DNA from 3 places in the Parageobacillus sp. NEAU-HV-2 genome. Region 3 is predicted to be linked to each of the others. Evidence: riboswitches for the same ligand, from Rfam matches in the RefSeq annotation. Region 3 holds a riboswitch; each other region holds the start of a gene.
What was found. A riboswitch is a leader RNA that binds a small molecule or an ion and turns the genes downstream of it on or off. The one in region 3 is predicted to bind thiamine pyrophosphate.

Region 1: it holds a riboswitch for thiamine pyrophosphate, as region 3 does, so the genes downstream of both, thiC (phosphomethylpyrimidine synthase ThiC) here and thiM (hydroxyethylthiazole kinase) in region 3, are expected to answer to the same signal.
Region 2: it holds a riboswitch for thiamine pyrophosphate, as region 3 does, so the genes downstream of both, tenA (thiaminase II) here and thiM (hydroxyethylthiazole kinase) in region 3, are expected to answer to the same signal.

Annotation. Positions count from the first base shown of each region.
Region 1 is NZ_JBXUJJ010000010.1:115,759-119,039, reverse strand. Features, by position in the region: gene AC1WMD_RS15300 (methyl-accepting chemotaxis protein) at 62-1,315, shown strand; TPP riboswitch at 1,374-1,488, shown strand; gene thiC (phosphomethylpyrimidine synthase ThiC) at 1,639-3,281, shown strand, end outside.
Region 2 is NZ_JBXUJJ010000001.1:85,523-88,803, forward strand. Features, by position in the region: gene AC1WMD_RS00540 (class I SAM-dependent rRNA methyltransferase) at 1-1,113, opposite strand, end outside; gene AC1WMD_RS00545 (YbjQ family protein) at 1,272-1,586, shown strand; TPP riboswitch at 1,654-1,761, shown strand; gene tenA (thiaminase II) at 1,872-2,570, shown strand; gene AC1WMD_RS00555 (ECF transporter S component) at 2,554-3,144, shown strand; partial or broken gene AC1WMD_RS00560 (ABC transporter ATP-binding protein) at 3,239-3,281, shown strand, end outside.
Region 3 is NZ_JBXUJJ010000003.1:253,172-256,452, reverse strand. Features, by position in the region: gene AC1WMD_RS07595 (glycosyltransferase family 2 protein) at 1-878, shown strand, start outside; TPP riboswitch at 931-1,044, shown strand; gene thiM (hydroxyethylthiazole kinase) at 1,106-1,918, shown strand; gene thiD (bifunctional hydroxymethylpyrimidine kinase/phosphomethylpyrimidine kinase) at 1,934-2,737, shown strand; gene thiE (thiamine phosphate synthase) at 2,747-3,281, shown strand, end outside.

The sequences.
Region 1 (3,281 bases), on a different contig from region 3:
CTCGCATTCTATAATTGATAGTAAAATTATTTATATACAGAAAAAAAGGGGAGGGAGAAGGTTGTCGTTACATAGTTATATTTTACGCACGATGTTCGTTGTCATTCCCGGTACCGCTTTAATCAACCTTGGTATATGTTTAGGAAATGACATCCGTGGCGCAGCGTTTTGGTGGACATTTGTGATTACGGTATTATTTGGAGCCATTCTTGGCATCGTTTCCGCTATGTTGAATTATCGGCGATTTATCGCACCCATTGCTATTATTAATCATCATTTAGATAAAATGACAAATGGAGATTTGTCCACACGTGTTCCTATGAATGAAGTAAGACAATTAAAGCCGATCGCACTCTCGCTCAATAACATGGCCCAAGCGTGGCAGGAAGTCATCGCCAACATTCAGCGCCATTCCGATGAGATGGCGCAATTTTCCGGACAGTTAACAGCCATCGCGGAACAAACGACGAAAGCAGCGGAACAAATTGCGTCAACAATGGAGACGATTTCCTTAAGTTCGGAACAGCAAGTAAAGACGGTGCAAGAAACATCGTTAGCGATGAACGATATCTCCGATACGCTTATGCAAGTGGCGACGAATACGAAGCACGTCTCAACGAACGTAAATGAAACATCGACAAAAGCGCAATCCGGAAAACAGTCGATTTCGCAAATGGAAGAGCAAATGCAGTTTATTTATGAACATGTTCAATCACTTGGACAAGTTATCAAAGGTCTTGGAGAGCGTTCGAACGAAATTGGCCAAATCACCCAAGTGATTACAGGCATCGCTTCGCAAACGAATTTGCTTGCCTTAAATGCGGCGATTGAGGCAGCAAGAGCTGGGGAGCAAGGAAAAGGGTTCGCCGTTGTGGCGGATGAAGTTCGCAAATTGGCGGAACAGTCTGCTCAGTCCGCACAGCAAATTTCGCAGCTGATCGGCTATATCCAAGAAGAAACGGAAAAAGCGATTGAATCGATGGAAACAGTAGTTAGCGAAGTATCGCAAGGGCTCGATGTTGCGCAAACGGCTGGACAATCGTTTGAACAAATCCGCCAATCTATCAGCGAAGTCAATGCCCAAATCGAACAAGTATCCACATCGATCGGGCAAATGACGGAAAACGCGCAACGGGTAGCTGCATCCATTGAGCACATGACAGAGATTGTGGAACAATCTTCTTCTGGAGCAGCAAACATTTCGGCGGCGACACAAGAACAAATGGCATCGATGGAGGAAATTGCTTCGTCCGCCTCGTCGTTAAACAAAATGGCAGAAGATATGCAAACGATGTTGAAGCGGTTTACGGTATAAAACTGTTTACATTGCTTTATAAACATGTTAAGATTAAGAAAATTAAATAACTTTGTCGCTTATCTACTAGGGGAGTCCAATAGCTTGGACTGAGAAAAGAACGCGCTTAAGTTCTTTGACCCTTTGAACCTGATCTGGGTTATGCCAGCGTAGGGAAGTAGATAGCGGGAGTGTATGTGTTTGTTGCGTACGTTTCGCTATTTGCGTTCCATCGGGTTCTTTTAGAGAACCCGATTTTTATTTCCGCATATATTCTCCTATCTTGCCCCGCGTTTTGGTGTAACTTCAGGTCCTCACTACTATTTTGAAGGAGGAGAAGTTACATGCAAAACATCCCATCTTTCATGCAATTTCCTGCCAGTAAAAAGGTGTACGTCGAAGGTTCACGGCCGGATATTCGCGTTCCGATGAGAGAAATTACGTTAAGTCCGACAAAGACGGAAACAGGAATCATCGAAAATGAACCTGTTCGTGTTTATGACACAAGCGGTCCTTACACCGATCCTGATTTTCAGCCGGACATTCAAAAAGGATTGCCGACGCTAAGAAAACGATGGATTTTAGAAAGAGAGGATGTTGAAGAATACGAAGGTCGTCCCGTGAAACCGGAAGATAACGGATTTCGTAATGGGAAACAATCCGAGATTGTTCTGCCTTTCGAGAGAAAACCGCTGCGCGCAAAAAAAGGAAAAACTGTGACGCAAATGCATTACGCAAAACGAGGGATTATTACGCCGGAGATGGAATTTGTTGCGATTCGTGAAAATATAGATCCGGAAATCGTGCGCCAGGAAGTTGCCGCAGGCAGAGCGATTATTCCTTCGAATATTAACCATCCGGAAAGTGAACCGATGATTATTGGGAGTCGTTTTCATGTAAAAATTAACGCGAATATTGGCAATTCCGCAGTAACATCCTCCATTGAAGAAGAAGTAGAAAAAATGCTTTGGGCGGTGCGCTGGGGAGCAGACACGATTATGGACTTATCGACGGGAAAACATATTCATGCGACACGAGAATATATTATTCGCAATTCCCCTGTACCTGTCGGGACGGTTCCGATTTATCAAGCGCTCGAAAAAGTGAACGGCGTCGTCGAAGACTTAACGTGGGAAGTTTACCGTGATACGCTCATCGAACAAGCGGAACAAGGGGTAGACTATTTTACGATTCATGCGGGCGTGCTGCTTCGTTACATACCAATGACAGTCAATCGAACGACTGGCATTGTTTCACGCGGCGGCTCGATTATGGCACAATGGTGTTTAGCACACCACGAAGAAAACTTTTTATATACGCATTTTGAAGAAATATGCGAGATTTTAAAAACGTACGATATTGCCGTATCGCTTGGCGACGGATTGCGGCCGGGGTCGATTGCCGATGCCAATGACGAAGCGCAGTTTGCCGAATTAGAAACGCTCGGAGAATTGACGGAAATCGCGTGGAAGCATGATGTACAAGTGATGATCGAAGGGCCGGGGCATGTGCCGATGCATAAAATTAAGGAAAACGTCGACAAGCAAGTGGAAATTTGCAAAGGCGCGCCGTTTTATACGCTAGGTCCGCTCACGACCGATATCGCGCCGGGATATGACCATATTACATCGGCGATTGGCGCGGCGATCATCGGCGCGTACGGAACGGCCATGCTTTGTTATGTGACGCCGAAAGAGCATTTAGGATTGCCGAACAAAGACGACGTGCGCGAAGGAGTCATCGCTTATAAAATCGCCGCCCACGCCGCTGATTTGGCAAAAGGACATCCAGGCGCGCAGCAGCGGGATGATGCGCTATCGAAAGCACGCTTTGAGTTTCGCTGGAACGATCAATTCAATCTCTCGCTCGACCCGGACCGCGCCCGGGAATATCATGATGAAACATTGCCGGCGGAAGGAGCGAAAGTCGCGCATTTTTGTTCGATGTGCGGACCAAAGTTTTGCTCGATGAAAATCTCGCATGATTT
Region 2 (3,281 bases), on a different contig from region 3:
ATGGTCGTAGCCGGCGCCGTTCCAGTATACTTGCCGCAAAATTTTCTTCGCGTCAAACGCCGCTTCGGCGATCATCGCTTGGAAAAGATCGGCGTGAACATGGTACGAGCAGCTGGCGGTAACGAAAAAGCCGCCGTCTTTGACCAGCTTCAAGCCGTTTAAGTTAATATCTTTATAGCCGCGCAGCGCTTTCGGAACGGCATGCGCGGATTTTGCGAACGCCGGTGGATCGATGATGACAACATCCCATTGTTTTCCGTCGCGAACCGCTTCGCGCAAATAGTCAAAGGCGTTGGCGACGACAAATTCGACGTTCGTAAAGCCGTTTAAGGCTGCGTTGCGCTTCGCTGTTTCAATCGCGTGTTCGGAAATATCGACCGCGGTGACATGTTTTGCCCCGTATAAGCAGGCGTTCAGCATAAACGAACCGGTATGGGTAAAGCAGTCAAGCACTGTCGTGTTGCTGTCAATGAGCGGTTTAATTGCCGCCCGATTTTGCCGCTGGTCGAAGAAAAATCCTGTCTTTTGTCCATTTTCAATATCGACAATATATTTGACGCCGTTTTCTTCAATGAGCACTTCCGTTTCCGCTTCGCCGTACCAAAAGCCTTTTTCCTGCTCTAGTCCTTCGAGTTCGCGGACGTACACGTCATTGCGCAAATAAATCGCCCGTGGCTGAAACACTTCCAATAAGCCGCGCAAAATCCAGTCTTTTCGTTTTTCCATGCCGAGGGAAAGAATTTGCGCGACAAGCACGTCTTCGTACTTATCCACGATCAGCCCTGGCAAAAAGTCGGCTTCCCCATAAATGGCGCGGCATGAGCGGACGCCGGGAATCATCCGTTCGCGATACGCCCATGCTTGGCGGATGCGCTCGACAAAAAATTGCTCATTTAACTCATCCTCGGGATTTTGCGTCAACACGCGGACAATCATTTGCGATTTTGGATTAATATAGCCTTTGGCTAAAAAGTAGTTCTGATGATTGTATACATCGACGAAATCTCCCGGTGCAAAATCGCCTTCAATATGATCAACTTCGCTTTGAAAAATCCATGGATGACCTTGTTCGAGCCGTTTTTTTCGGTTTCGTTTTAAAAATACTTTCGCCACATTCTCCACTCCAATATGATGTAGTCATTTGCGTTTTTAATAATACCGAATTGCGGGCAAAGACGCAATGAAGACAACGTTTGTCGACATTTGACAGGGTTATTTTTTTGAGATATCGAATAATGATAAACATAGCATAGAAGGAAAAGAGGGATGCCATGATCATTGCGACAACGGATTACATACCGGGAAAACAAGTGAAAGAGTATATCGGGTTTGTCCAAGGCAATACGGTGCAGTCCAAACATATCGGCAAAGATATTATGGCCGGGCTGAAAACGATCGTCGGTGGGGAGATTAAAGCGTATACGGAAATGATGGATGAAGCGAGAAAGATCGCGATTGAACGCATGGTGGAAGAGGCGAGGCGCCAAGGGGCGAACGCGGTGATCGGCGTGCGGATCACAACGGCGGCGATTATGGCGAATACGTCGGAAATTTTGGCATACGGCACGGCAGTGATGGTGGAATAGGAAAAAGGGTTGACAACCATTTTCCAAGTGATATGATAAACTCAAACAAAAAAATTTCATAACGGACGCAATCCACTAGGGGGGCCTTTAGAAAGGCTGAGATCAAAGTGTGCCTTTGAGACCCTTAGAACCTGATCTGGGTAATACCAGCGTAGGGAAGTGGAGCAGCGCAGTCGCGGATCGATATTTTGCTGTAGTTTTGACGACTCGTATGCAACGCCACTTTCTTTACGCCTTTGTAAAGGAAGTGGCGTTTATTTTTTACGAAAAAAGGGGGAGAAGAGGATGTCATTTGCAAAAGAAGTGAGGAAAAAGGCTGACCCGATCTGGCAGGCAAGCTTTCATCACCCGTTTGTCAAAGAATTAGGAGAAGGGACGCTTGATCTCACCCGTTTCCGCTATTATGTGATGCAGGATGCCTATTATTTGCGCCATTTTGCGAGAGTGCAAGCGATCGGGGCGGCGAAGTCTCCAGATCTAGCGACAACCGCAAGGCTGGCGCATCATGCCCAGAGCACATGCGAAGCGGAATTGTCCTTGCATGAGACGTTTGCCGAACTGCTTGGCATTACTGACGAAGAAAAAGCGGCTTTTATCCCGGCGCCAACGGCATACGCCTACACGTCCCATATGTACCGGGCGGCGTATGAAGGGCATTTAGGCGACGTCATTGCCGCGATTTTACCGTGCTACTGGCTTTATTATGAGATTGGCGAAAGATTAAAAGATTGCAAGCCAGACGAGCCGATTTATCAAAAATGGATTGGTACGTATAGTTCTGATTGGTTCCGCAGTTTAGTAGAAGAGCAAATCGCCCGTTTGGATGCGATCGCCGAAGCGGTCACGGAAGCGGACCGCAAGCGGATGGAGCAGCATTTTCTGATCAGCAGTGAGTATGAGTACGAATTTTGGGAAATGGCTTATCGTTTAGAAACATGGCCATCAGCAAGAAAGGAGATGCAAGCGTATGTCCACAACAACTAAAGGATTGAAACTCGCTGATATTTTAACAACGATTGTGATTGCGGTGGTATTCGGCATCATTTATAAAGTGTGGGGACCGTTGTACGACTTTGTGAAAGTGTTTGGCTTTCATCTTGACCAATTGATTTATGGCATGTGGTTTATCGCCGCGTCAGTAGCTTATTTGCTCATTCGCAAGCCAGGAGTTGCCCTGTTGGCGGAAATTGCCGCTTCTTCCGGTGAATTGATCATGGGCTCTGAATGGGGGCTTGAAGTGCTTATTTACGGAGTGATTCAAGGGTTGTTGGCGGAAGCGGTGTTTGCGGCATTTCGTTATAAGAGATTTGACGCATTGGCTGTGTCGCTCGGCGCGATCGGGGCGACCATCGGCTCGCTGGTGATGGATTTTTACAAAGGATACATTGAAGCGCTGGCACCTTGGAACTTGGCGTTATTCTTGATTGCCCGCTTTGTCGGCGCGGTGGTGATTTCCGGATTTTTCGCCGTTTCGCTAGTAAAAGCGTTAGAGAAAACGGGGGTAACGCAAATGTTGCGTCCGGCTTCGAAAGATGATTATGATGCGCTCGATCGCTGAAAAAGGTGGCGGTGAAGCAATGAAACCGATCGTTGCTGTAGAGCGGCTCCGCTTAAAATTTCCAGGCAAAGATACGCTGTTGTTTAAAGATTTATCACTTACCATTTACGAGGGAGAAAAAGTATTGCTGCTCGGTC
Region 3 (3,281 bases):
GCGATGCGACATGGGACATCATTTACAAGGCAAGTTTGCGCTATCCGGAAGTAAAGGGGCTGAAACTGGCGCACAATGCGGGACATCAAAACGCGCTGCTGGCGGGAATGTTTGCCGCGAAAACGCGTTCGGACTGCATCGTTTCCATTGATGCCGATTTGCAGGATGATATTGCGGTCATTCGCGATTTTATCCAAAAATTCCAAGAAGGCTATGAAATTGTATATGGGGTGCGCAAGCGGCGCGATACCGATACGTTCTTTAAACGCCATACGGCGCAAGGCTTTTATAAATTAATGAAAGCGATGGGGGTCGAGCTCGTCTATAATCACGCCGATTACCGTTTAATGAGCCGGCGCGCGGTCGAAGCGCTCGAGCGGTTTGAAGAAGTGAACCTGTTTTTGCGCGGCATCGTCCCGCTGCTTGGTTTCCGTTCGACAACGGTGTACTATGATCGAAAAGAGCGGCTGGCCGGAACGACAAAGTATCCGCTGAAGAAAATGATTGCTTTTGCTCTTGATGGGATTACATCGTTCAGCATCACGCCGATCCGCATGATTTCGCTTCTCGGTTTTGTATCTTTTTTCGTCAGCGTAATATTTGGCATCTATTTTCTTGTTTTAAAATTTACCGGCCATACGCAAACAGGCTGGACGTCGCTGATCACCTCGATTTGGCTGCTTGGCGGCCTGCAGCTGATCGCCTTTGGTTTGATTGGCGAATATATTGGGAAGATTTATAAAGAAACGAAACGGCGGCCCCGCTATATCGTCGATTTAGACTTATTTAATCTGCCAATGCCGCATCGTTGGCACCAGCCTTCTTCGCTTCCTGAGGGGGCAGGAGTGCAGGAAATTCCGCATCATCGCCCATCCTAATATTTTGCTTGCAATATCGAAAAAGAAAGAGTAGACTGTTTGGTGAACAACCATATAGCAATGCGGGAGCTTGCGGAAGCAGGCTGAGAGTACGGCTATATTCCGCCGTTGACCGTTTGAACCTGTTTGGGTAATGCCAGCGCAGGGAAAGTGAGGATGGGGCCGCTTTATACACTTTGCTTGCGCGCAAAGTGTTTTTTATTTTCTCAAAAAAGGAGAGGATGGGAATGGTGAATAATCAAGAAGCGGCAAGTGTATTACAAAAGGTGAGACAAGCTAATCCACTTGTACATAACATCACCAATGTTGTCGTCACGAATTTTACCGCCAACGGCTTGCTGGCGCTTGGCGCCTCGCCGGTGATGGCGTACGCGAAAGAGGAAGTGGCCGATATGGCGAAAATCGCCGGGGCGCTTGTCTTAAATATCGGAACATTAAATCCAACAGAAGTAGAAGCGATGCTGATTGCCGGAAAAGCGGCAAACGAAGCCGGTGTTCCGGTTATTTTCGATCCGGTCGGCGCCGGGGCGACGCCATACCGCACGGAGACGGCGCGCCGCATTGCCGCTGCGGTCAAACTGTCCGTTATTCGCGGCAATGCGGCAGAAATTGCCAATGTCATTGGGGAAACGTGGGAGATTAAAGGAGTCGACGCCGGAGAAGGAAGTGGCGATGTCGTTGCCTTGGCGGAAAAAGCGGCGGCACAGCTAAAAACGGTTGTTGCGGTCACGGGAAAAGACGATGTTGTCACAGACGGCAAGACAACATATGTTATCCATAACGGACATCCGCTGCTCACGAAAGTAACGGGAACGGGCTGTTTATTGACCTCTGTGATCGGCGCTTTTGCCGCGGTGGAACAAGATGTGCTGAAAGCAGCGGCAGCCGCGCTTGTCAGCTATGGCGTCGCCGCCGAAATCGCGGCGGGTGAAGCGGGGGAACAAGGACCTGGCAGCTTCCAAATCGCCTTTTTAAACGCGCTTTCCCGCATCGGAGCGGAAGAGATTGGCCGATACGGCCGCATCGAACAAAAAGGATAAAGAGGGGAGAACATGATGGTATATAAAGCTTTGACGATTGCTGGTTCTGACAGCGGTGGTGGCGCCGGAATTCAGGCCGATTTAAAAACATTTCAAGAATTAGGTGTATTTGGCATGTCTGCGCTCACCGCAGTAACGGCGCAAAATACGCTTGGGGTGCAAGGGGTGTACCCGCTGCCACCGGAAGCGGTCGCACAACAAATTGAATCCGTCGGAACTGATTTAGGAGCGGATGCAGTAAAAACGGGGATGTTGTTTAGTGCAGAAATTATTGAAGCGGTTGCTGCAAAAGTGAAGCAATTCGGGTGGGACCGTCTCGTCGTCGACCCGGTCATGATCGCTAAAGGCGGCGCACCATTGTTGCAAGAAGCGGCGGTAAGCGCATTAAAAACGCATTTGCTTCCGCTAGCGATGGTGGTTACCCCGAACATTCCGGAAGCAGAAGCATTAACCGGTCTTACGATTCGAACGATGGATGACCGCAAGGAAGCAGCGAAACGTCTGCATGAACTAGGAGTGAAGTATGTTGTGATTAAAGGCGGCCATGACGATGATGGGGAAGAAACGGTCGATGTATTATATGACGGCAGGGAATTTTTCTATTTCACAAGCAAACGCATCGAAACAAAACATACGCACGGAACAGGATGTACGTTTGCAGCAGCGATAACAGCAGAGCTCGCAAAAGGAAAAACGGTACAGGAAGCAGTGCAGACGGCGAAATTGTTTATTCAAGCGGCAATTGAGCATGAATTAGGAATCGGTCATGGTCACGGCCCGACGAACCATTGGGCGTACCGGGAAAAAACGGCGCGGTAGGTGAGCAGAATGGCGCGAATAGCAAGCGACACAATGAGGGAACAACTAAAAGTATATTTTATCATGGGAAGCGTAAACTGCACAAAAGCGCCGGCAGAAGTATTGGCAGAGGCGGTTGCGGGCGGCGTTACGCTCTTTCAGTTCCGCGAGAAAGGGAGCGGCGCGCTAGTTGGCGAACAAAAATATGAGCTCGCCAAGCAATTGCAGCACATTTGCCAAGAGCATGGCATTCCGTTTATCGTCAATGACGATGTCGAATTGGCCCTTGCTCTTGACGCCGATGGAGTGCATATCGGGCAGGAAGATGAAGACGCGCGTATCGTCCGCGAAAAAATTGGCGATAAAATTCTCGGAGTGTCCGCACATAGTTTGCAAGAAGCACAAGCGGCGGTTGCGGCTGGCGCCGATTATATCGGCGTCGGTCCCATCTATCCGACGAAATCGAAAGAAGATGCGAAAAAAGCGCAAGGTCCGGAGATCATTCGTTTGCTCCGCGACGAAGGAATCGATATTCCGCTGGTCGCAATTGGGGGTATTACGGCGG